2 regions of the Streptomyces sp. NPDC052701 genome follow, and region 2 is predicted to be linked to the other one. Evidence: predicted binding sites of a transcription regulator. Region 2 holds the regulator's gene; the other holds the start of a gene.

Region 1 (4,789 bases), on a different contig from region 2:
GGCCGCCGCGGCCTTGAGCTGCTCCCACTCCTCCCACGCCACGCGTGGTTCCCCTCCCCGTGTCGTACGCCGCCGAGTCGTTGTGAACGTGCAACCGCAACGCTGCGGTGATCGGGAAGCACGCTACTGCTGCTCCGTCGTCCGCCCATCCGTTCCGGCCATCATGAGCCTCTGAGTATCCGTACTCAGGTGTCCGGCGACTGCCGGAAAGCGGACGAGCGGCGATGCGGAGCACTGGGCCTTCGGTCCCCCGCTCGGGCGGCACACGGGGGGCCGCCCGCACCATGGCATCGACCCGGCCGCGACACCCCCGGCATCCACCGGACGAACGCCGCAGCTGGCTGGTGGCGTACATCGACTGGCGGCGCAGGCTCTGCTTCGTGGAGTCGGTGGACGAGGGTGGAGGGTCAAACTGAAGTTCGCGGAAGCCCTTCCCCAGTAGGTCGTGTAAGTCACTCCCGCCGCGCGCCTGGCGGACGCGGAGGGTGCGCGGGGCGGTGCTCGCAGACCCCGTCCGGTTCCCAGTACGGAACGGCGGCTGACACCGCCCGGTCCCGGACAGGGCAAAGCCCCGGTCCCTTCCAGGACCGGGGCCTGCTACGAGCGGTTCACTCAGTGGGCGTGGCCGTGGCCGTGGCCCGCGGCGGCCGGCTCCTCTTCCTCCTTCTTCTCGACGACCAGGGTCTCGGTCGTCAGAAGCAGGGAGGCGATGGAGGCGGCGTTCTCCAGGGCGGAGCGGGTGACCTTGACCGGGTCGATGACGCCGGCCTTGATCAGGTCGGCGTACTCGCCGGTGGCGGCGTTGTAGCCGTTGCCCTTCTCCAGCTCGGCGACCTTGGAGACGATGACGTAGCCCTCCAGGCCGGCGTTCTCCGCGATCCAGCGCAGCGGCTCGACGGCGGCGCGGCGGACGACCGCGACACCGGTGGCCTCGTCGCCGGTCTTGCCGAGGTTGTCCTCCAGGACCTTCACGGCGTGGACGAGCGCGGAGCCACCACCGGAGACGATGCCCTCCTCGACCGCGGCGCGGGTCGCGGAGATGGCGTCCTCCAGACGGTGCTTCTTCTCCTTCAGCTCCACCTCGGTGGCGGCGCCGACCTTGATCACGCACACGCCGCCGGCCAGCTTCGCGAGGCGCTCCTGGAGCTTCTCGCGGTCCCAGTCGGAGTCGGTGGTCTCGATCTCGGCCTTGATCTGCGCGACGCGGCCCTCGACGTCCTCCTTCTTGCCGGCGCCGTCGACGATCGTGGTGTCGTCCTTGGTGACGGTGACGCGGCGGGCGGTGCCGAGCACGTCCAGGCCGACCTGGTCGAGCTTGAGGCCGACCTCCTCGGAGATGACCGTGGCGCCGGTGAGGACCGCCATGTCCTGCAGCATCGCCTTGCGGCGGTCGCCGAAGCCGGGGGCCTTGACGGCGACGGCGTTGAAGGTGCCGCGGATCTTGTTCACGACGAGGGTGGACAGGGCCTCGCCCTCGACGTCCTCGGCGATGATCAGCAGCGGCTTGGAGGAGTTCGCCTGGATGATCTTCTCCAGCAGCGGCAGGAGGTCCGCGATCGCGGAGATCTTGCCCTGGTGGATGAGGATGTACGGGTCCTCCAGGACGGCCTCCATGCGCTCCTGGTCCGTCACGAAGTACGGCGACAGGTAGCCCTTGTCGAAGGCCATGCCCTCGGTGAAGTCCAGCTCCAGACCGAAGGTGTTGGACTCCTCGACGGTGATGACACCGTCCTTGCCGACCTTGTCCATCGCCTCGGCGATGAGCTCGCCGACCTGCTGGTCCTGGGCGGACAGCGCGGCGACGGCGGCGATGTCGGACTTCTCGTCGATCGGGCGGGCCGAGGCGAGCAGGTCGTCGGAGACGGCCTTGACCGCGGCGTCGATGCCCTTCTTCAGGGCGGCCGGGGAGGCGCCGGCGGCGACGTTCTTCAGACCCTCGCGGACCAGGGCCTGGGCCAGCACGGTCGCGGTGGTCGTACCGTCACCCGCGATGTCGTTGGTCTTGGTCGCCACCTCCTTGACCAGCTGCGCGCCGAGGTTCTCGTACGGGTCCTCGATCTCGACCTCGCGGGCGATCGTGACACCGTCGTTGGTGATGGTGGGGGCGCCGAACTTCTTGTCGATGACGACGTTGCGGCCCTTGGGGCCGATCGTCACCTTGACCGTGTCGGCAAGCTTGTTGACGCCGCGCTCGAGGGCGCGACGGGCGTCCTCGTCGAACTTCAGGATCTTCGCCATGGCAGCGGGAGCCCTCTCGGAAAGTCAGGGGTAAAGAAACTGCGCCCCGGGCGCCCGGCTTCTTATCGGTCGCGGGGGCCAGGGGCGCAGCTGGAAGCTGAGGCGCTTCGGTGAAGCCGGGTGAACTACTTCTCGATGATCGCGAGGACGTCGCGGGCCGAGAGGACGAGGTACTCCTCGCCGTTGTACTTCACCTCGGTACCGCCGTACTTGCTGTAGAGGACGACGTCACCGACGGAAACGTCGAGCGGAAGGCGGTTGCCGTCCTCGAAGCGGCCCGGGCCCACGGCCAGGACGACGCCCTCCTGGGGCTTCTCCTTGGCGGTGTCCGGAATGACCAGGCCAGAGGCCGTGGTCTGCTCGGCGTCCAGCGGCTGGACCACGATGCGGTCCTCGAGCGGCTTGATGGCAACCTTGGAGCTGGCGGTCGTCACGATCCGACCTCCCCCTTCGGAGATCTCACGGGGTTAACTGTCTGAGGTGGCGACCAGGTCGATCCGTCGTCGCGGGTGCCGGACCTGCCCGTCGCTTTGTTGGCACTCTCCGGGTGGGAGTGCCAGAGCCGAGACTATGACCGTCGTTAGCACTCGGTCAAGCGGAGTGCCAATCAGTCGCGGCGCGTCGGCCGGAACCCGCCTCACCGGCCGACGCGCGGACCCCTCGGCGGGATGTAGTCCTCCAGCCGGCCGACCCTCAGCCCCCGCGCCTCGATCTCCCGCAGCAGCGCGCGTGTGCGCTCCACCAGGGGCAGGCCCGTCGAACCCGCGTCCGGGTCGACGGCCACGATGTCGCCGGGCCGCAGACGGCGTTCGCCCCGGGTGTAGGCCGGCGTCCCGTCGCCCCGCACCGAGACCCGCCACAGCACGACCGCCGCGATGCCGCAGTCGGCGGCGGCGCGCAGGGTCGTCGTGTCGTAGGTGCCGTGGGGCGGGCGCAGGAGGTGGGCGCGGACGCCGAAGCGGGCGCGGAGCTTGTCCTGCTGGCCGCAGATCTCGGCGCGCTGGCCGGCGTAGGGCAGACCGCGCAGCGCGGCGTGGTCGAGGGTGTGGTTCTGGATGCTCGCGCCGACCGCGCGCAGGCGCGCGAAGTGGCCGTAGGCCGGTCCCACGACCCGGTCCGTGAGGAACAGGCCGACCGGGAGCCGCCGGGCCCGCACGAGGTCGACCAGGCGCGGGTCCCGCTCGGCGTCGTCGTCGTAGGTCAGGAAGACGACCGGGTCCCGGGTCGGGACGCGGTCCACGACGGGCGGGAGGCCGGTCGCCTTCCCCTGTCCTGCCGCGGTGGCCTCCCGCGCCCCCGCGCGGGCCTCCCGCCCCTCCGTCCGCTCCGCAGGCCCCGGGGGGCGCGTCCGGTCGTCCGGCCGGACGGTCCCCTCGCAGCCGCCGAGCAGGACGGCGGCGGCCAGGACCGCGGCGAGCCGGCCGCGCCGCCTCACAGGTAGTCCTCCAGCCGCCCCACCGCGTACCCCTCGGCGGTGACCTTGTCGAGGAAGCGGCGGATCATGTCGGGCATGGTGCCCTGCCAGTCGCCCCGGCCGCGGAAGTGGCTGAGCACGATGTCGCCGGGGTGCAGGGCGCGGTCCCACTCGCGGTACTCCCAGCGGTCGACGAAGACCTCCTCGTTCCACAGGGGGGCGTACTCGATGCCGCAGGCCTTGGCGGCGCGCAGGGTGGTCCTGTCGTAGTTGCCGAAGGGCGGGCGGAAGAGGACGGGGCGCGTGCCGTAGCGCTCCTCGATGACGTCCTGCATGCCGCAGATCTCGCGCTTCTGGCAGGCGTACGACAGCCCGGGCAGGTAGGGGTGGTGCAGCGTGTGGTTGTTCAGGGTCACCCCGCCGGCCTGCATCCTCTTGAAGTAGCCGTAGTCCTCCTTGACGAGGTAGTCGCTGAGGAAGGCGGTGTAGGGGACCTTCAGGTCGCTCATCATGCGCAGGAACGCCGGGTCCTTCTCGGCGCCGTCGTCGATGGTGAGGAAGACGACCTTGTCCTCGGTGGGGACCGTGGTGAAGACCGGGGGGAGGCCCAGTTCCCGGTGGCCGTCGACCTCGAAGCCCTCGCGGGTGGTGATCCTCGGCTTCCGGGCGGGGGCCGGCGGGGCCGGCAGGGGGACCCGCCGCAGGCCCCAGCGCCGCGCGGCGGCGGCCCGGGCGGCGTGGGCCGCGCGCAGTTTCGTGGCGTAGGAGTCGAGGGCGCGGGCCGCGGGCGCCTCCAGGGGCTGCTGGCCGGCGGCCGGCCGCAGCCCGGAGTCGCCGCGCTGCCCGGAGTCGCCGCGCTGCCCGCAGCCCGAGGCGACGGCGGTGGCGGTGGCTGCGAGCACGGCGAGGCCGATCCACACTCTCCCGCGCACCCGGTTTTTATCATTTTGTACGACTACTCGCATGGAGCCGGATCCTCGCAGGACCCCGCCCCCGGCCCGGTCCGACACCGCGACCCGAGCCGCACCATCCACCGACCGGCCCACAGGACCAGCGGCCGGCCGGCTGACCGACAATGATCCGGTGAACGACCTCGCCCCCCTCCTCACCCCCGAAGGCCGCGCCCTCCTCGAGGAG
Region 2 (4,789 bases):
CGGGCCGGGAACCCGACCGGCACGGTCCCCCGGCGGACCCGGTCCCGGCGCCCGCCGAAGGCGTCCTTCGACCGTGAGGACGACCCCTGCCGCCCCGGCCGGCCGGGCCCGCCCGGAGGGACGGCCCCCGGGCCCCGGCCCTCACGTCAGCGGCCGTTGAAGGCGTCCTTCAAGCGCGAGAACAGCCCCTGCTGCCCCGGCTGGAACTGCCCCTGCGGGCGCTCCTCGCCGCGCAGCTTGGCCAGCTCGCGCAGCAGGCGCTCCTGCTCCGGGTCGAGCTTGGTCGGCGTCTGCACCTCGACGTGGACGATGAGGTCACCGCGACCGCCGCCCCGCAGGTGCGTCACGCCCCGGCCGTGCAGCGGGATCGACTGCCCGGACTGCGTACCCGGGCGGATGTCGACCTCCTCCATGCCGTCCAGCGTCTCCAGCGGCACCTTGGTGCCGAGGGCCGCCGCCGTCATCGGGATCGTCACCGTGCAGTGCAGGTCGTCGCCGCGCCGCTGGAACATCGGGTGCGGCAGTTCGTGGATCTCGACGTACAGGTCACCGGCGGGACCGCCGCCGGGGCCGACCTCGCCCTCGCCGGCGAGCTGGATGCGGGTGCCGTTGTCGACGCCGGCCGGGATCTTGACGGTGAGCGTGCGGCGGGAGCGCACCCGGCCGTCGCCCGCGCACTCGGGGCACGGCGTCGGGACCACCGTGCCGAAGCCCTGGCACTGCGGGCAGGGGCGGGAGGTCATGACCTGGCCCAGGAAGGACCGGGTGACCTGCGAGACCTCGCCCCGGCCCCGGCACATGTCACAGGTCTGCGCCGAGGTCCCCGGCGCGGCGCCCTCGCCGTTGCAGGTGGTGCACACCACGGCCGTGTCGACCTGGAGGTCCTTCGTGGTGCCGAAGGCGGCCTCGTCGAGCTCGACCTCGATGCGGATCATCGCGTCCTGGCCGCGGCGGGTGCGCGAGCGCGGACCACGCTGCGACGCCGTGCCGAAGAACGCGTCCATGATGTCGGAGAAGTTCCCGAAACCGCCGGCCCCGAAGCCGCCGGCGCCGCCGCCGGACTGCGAGAGCGGGTCGCCGCCGAGGTCGTAGACCTGCTTCTTCTGCGGGTCCGACAGCACCTCGTAGGCGGCGTTGATCTCCTTGAACCGCTCCTGGGTCTTCGGATCGGGGTTGACGTCCGGGTGCAGCTCGCGCGCGAGCCGCCGGAAGGCCTTCTTGATCTCTTCCTGCGACGCGTCGCGGCGCACGCCGAGTACGGCGTAGTAGTCCGTGGCCACTACGACTCCGCCAGGATCTGTCCGACGTACCGTGCCACTGCGCGTACCGCTCCCATCGTTCCCGGGTAGTCCATGCGGGTCGGTCCGACCACGCCGAGCTTGGCGACTGCCTCGCCGCCCGAACCGTAGCCGACCGACACGACGGACGTGGAGTTGAGTCCTTCGTGGGCGTTCTCGTGACCGATGCGGACGGTCACGCCCGGATCCTTGGCCTCGCCGAGCAGCTTGAGGAGCACGACCTGCTCCTCCAGCGCCTCCAGCACCGGCCGGATCGTGAGGGGGAAGTCGTGCGCGAAGCGGGTCAGATTGGCGGTCCCGCCGATCATCAGCCGCTCCTCGTTCTCCTCGACGAGTGTCTCCAGCAGGGTGGAGAGCACGGTCGAGACCGTACCGCGGTCCTCGACCTCGAAGGCCTCGGGCAGGTCCTCCACCAGGCCCGGCACGTCCGTGAAACGGCGACCCGCGACCCGGCTGTTGAGCCGCGCGCGCAGGTCCGCGAGGGACGTCTCGCCGAAGGGCGCCGGACAGTCGACCACGCGCTGCTCGACGCGCCCGGTGTCCGTGATCAGCACGAGCATCACCCGGGCCGGCGCCAGCGACAGCAGCTCCACGTGCCGCACGGTCGAACGCGTCAGCGACGGGTACTGCACGACCGCGACCTGCCGGGTCAGCTGCGCGAGCAGCCGCACCGTGCGGGCCACCACGTCGTCCAGGTCGACGGCGCCCTCGAGGAAGTTCTGGATGGCGCGCCGCTCGGGCGGGCTCATCGGCTTGACGCCGGCTAGCTTGTCGACGAACAGGCGGTAGCCCTTGTCGGTGGGGATGCGCCCGGCGCTGGTGTGCGGCTGGGCGATGTACCCCTCCTCCTCCAGGGCCGCCATGTCGTTGCGGACGGTGGCCGGGGAGACGCCGAGGTTGTGCCGCTCGGTGAGCGCCTTGGAGCCGACGGGCTCCTCGGTGCCCACGTAGTCCTGGACGATGGCGCGCAGCACCTGAAGCCTGCGTTCACTGAGCATCCGCGCACACCTCCAGAAGTCGTCCGCCCGGTGTCCTGCCCGTCATGGCCTGTCGTGGCCCGTCATGACCCGACACTGCCTGGCACCGCCTGGCACTCTGCGCGTGCGAGTGCCAAGCTTCCCCGGCCCAGTGTACGGCGGTGGGGTACACCCCGGGCAAGGTCGGTCCCGCGGGGGCCTCCCCGCACCGCTTCCCCGTTAGCGTCGCCGTATGACGGTGACTTGGGAAGAGCTGGGGTGGGAGCGGGTCGCGGCCGGGGTGGGGCGGTGCCGGCTGCCGGTGTGGGACTGCACGGCGGGGCTCGTCGTCGGCGCGGGGGCCGCGCTGCTCGTCGACGCCGGATCCAGCCCGGCCGAGGGCGCGCGGCTGCGCGCCCAGGCGCGGGAGCTCGCCGGGCACCGTGTGACGCATCTCGCGCTGACCCACCCGCACTTCGACCACGTCTTCGGGGCGGCGGCGTTCGCCGGCGCGCAGACGTTCGGCGCGGTGGGCGTGGACGGGGTGTTCACGCGCGCGCGTGACCGCGAGGAGCTGCGCGCGGACGCGGTCCGCCACGGCCTGGACGCCCGGACGGCCCGGGAGGCGGTGGACGCGCTGGTCCCGCCGCGCCACCTGGTCTCCGGCGAGCGGACCCTCGACCTGGGCGCGGGCCGCCAGGTGCTGCTGGCGAACGTGGGCCCGGGTCACACGGCCCACGACCTCGCCGTGCTGGTGCCGGGCACCCCGGAGGTCGTCTTCTGCGGCGACCTGGTCGAGGAGTCCGGCGACCCGCAGGCGGGCCCGGACGCCGTGCCCTCCCGCTGGCCGGCGGCCCTGGACCGGCTGCTGGACCTGGGCGGCGAGGACGCGCTGTACGTGCCCGGTCACGGAGCGGTCGTCGACGCGGCGTTCCTGCGGGCGCAGCGGGACGCCCTGGCGGCGCGTTTCGGCGTGTCGCGATGACCGGCGCCGGGCTTCTCCTATCGTCATCCGAATGCGCCAGTACTCTCCGGACCTGACACCCCCGTGGAAGAAGCCCCGGCCCGTCCCCGAGGTCCCGGCGGAGCCGGGCCTGGTGGTGGAGGAGGCGGGAACGGGGTTCTGCGGCGCGGTGATCCGCTGCGAGGCGGGCACGGTGACGCTGGAGGACCGCTTCGGCAAGCACCGGGTGTTCCCCCTGGAGCCGCGCGGGTTCCTGCTGGAGGGCCGGGCGGTGACGCTGGTGCGGCCGCCCTCGGGGCCGGTCCGCCCCACCCGCACCGCCTCCGGCTCGGTCGCCGTCCCCACCGCACGCGCGCGCGTGGCGCGCGCCGGGCGGATCTACGTCGAGGGCCGGCACGACGCCGAGCTGGTGGAGAAGGTGTGGGGCGACGACCTGCGCGTCGAGGGCGTGGTCGTGGAGTACCTGGAGGGTATCGACGACCTGCCGTCCGTCGTCGAGGAGTTCGGGCCGGGCCCCGACGCCCGGCTGGGCGTCCTGGTCGACCACCTGGTGCCGGGCACGAAGGAGTGGCGCATCGCCCAGGCGGTGACGAGTGAGCACGCGCTGGTGGTGGGCCACCCGTTCGTCGATGTCTGGGAAGCGGTGAAACCGGCCGCCCTGGGCATCGAGGCGTGGCCGCGGGTGCCGCGCGGCCAGGACTGGAAGACGGGGGTGTGCCGCGCGCTGGGCTGGCCCGAGAACACCGGCGCCGCCTGGCGGGCGATCCTGGGGCGGGTGCGGTCGTACAAGGACCTGGAGCCGGAGCTGCTGGGGCGGGTGGAGGAGCTGATCGACTTCGTGACGGCCCCCGCGGGCTGATCAGTCCACCAGGTCCCTGACCACGGCGTCCGCCAGCAGCCGGCCCCGCAGCGTCAGCACCGCCCGCCCCTCCTCGTACGGTCCTTCCTGCAGCAGCCCCTGCGACAGGGCCCGCCGGGAGGCGGCCAGGCCCTCCTCCCGCAGCAGCGCCAGCGGCACCCCCTCCCGCAGCCGCAGCTCCAGCAGGATCCGCTCCACCCGGCGGTCCTCCCGCGACAGCACCTCGCGCCCGGCACCCGGCGACCGTCCGGCCGCCAGCGCCGCCGCGTACGCTCCCGGGTGCTTCACGTTCCACCAGCGCACCCCGCCGACGTGGCTGTGCGCGCCGGGTCCCGCGCCCCACCAGTCGGCGCCCCGCCAGTACAGCTCGTTGTGCAGGCAGCGGGCCGCCCGGGAGGTGGCCCAGTTCGACACCTCGTACCACTCGAAGCCCGCCGCGGACAGGGTCTCCTCGGCGATCAGGTAACGGTCGGCGTGGACGTCGTCGTCGGTCGCCGGGATCTCGCCCCGGCGGATGCGGCGGGCGAGCTGCGTGCCCTCCTCCACGATCAGGGCGTAGGCGGAGACGTGGTCGGGCCCGGCGCCGAGGGCCGCGTCCAGGGAGGCCCGCCAGTCGTCGTCGGACTCGCCCGGCGTGCCGTAGATCAGGTCCAGGTTGACGTGCTCGAAGCCCGCCGCGCGCGCCTCCGCGACGCACGCCTGCGGGCGTCCG

Evidence for each region. The regulator HrcA, encoded in region 2, represses chaperone genes, less so after heat shock. The targets are predictions, from matches to a motif close to TTNGCACTCNGNNNNNCNGAGTGCNAA.
Region 1: the regulator HrcA is predicted to act here: its motif matches at 2,819-2,845, upstream of groES (co-chaperone GroES).

What each region holds. Positions count from the first base shown of each region.
Region 1 covers NZ_JBFATO010000014.1:169,917-174,705, reverse strand. Annotated here, with positions in the region: gene AB0L29_RS18565 (hypothetical protein) at 1-42, opposite strand, end outside; gene groL (chaperonin GroEL) at 613-2,238, opposite strand; gene groES (co-chaperone GroES) at 2,364-2,672, opposite strand; gene AB0L29_RS18550 (polysaccharide deacetylase family protein) at 2,876-3,673, opposite strand; gene AB0L29_RS18545 (polysaccharide deacetylase family protein) at 3,670-4,617, opposite strand; gene AB0L29_RS18540 (methyltransferase domain-containing protein) at 4,736-4,789, shown strand, end outside.
Region 2 covers NZ_JBFATO010000004.1:104,000-108,788, forward strand. Annotated here, with positions in the region: gene dnaJ (molecular chaperone DnaJ) at 147-1,280, opposite strand; gene hrcA (heat-inducible transcriptional repressor HrcA) at 1,280-2,296, opposite strand; gene AB0L29_RS07225 (MBL fold metallo-hydrolase) at 2,508-3,239, shown strand; gene AB0L29_RS07230 (DUF3097 domain-containing protein) at 3,271-4,077, shown strand; gene hemW (radical SAM family heme chaperone HemW) at 4,078-4,789, opposite strand, start outside.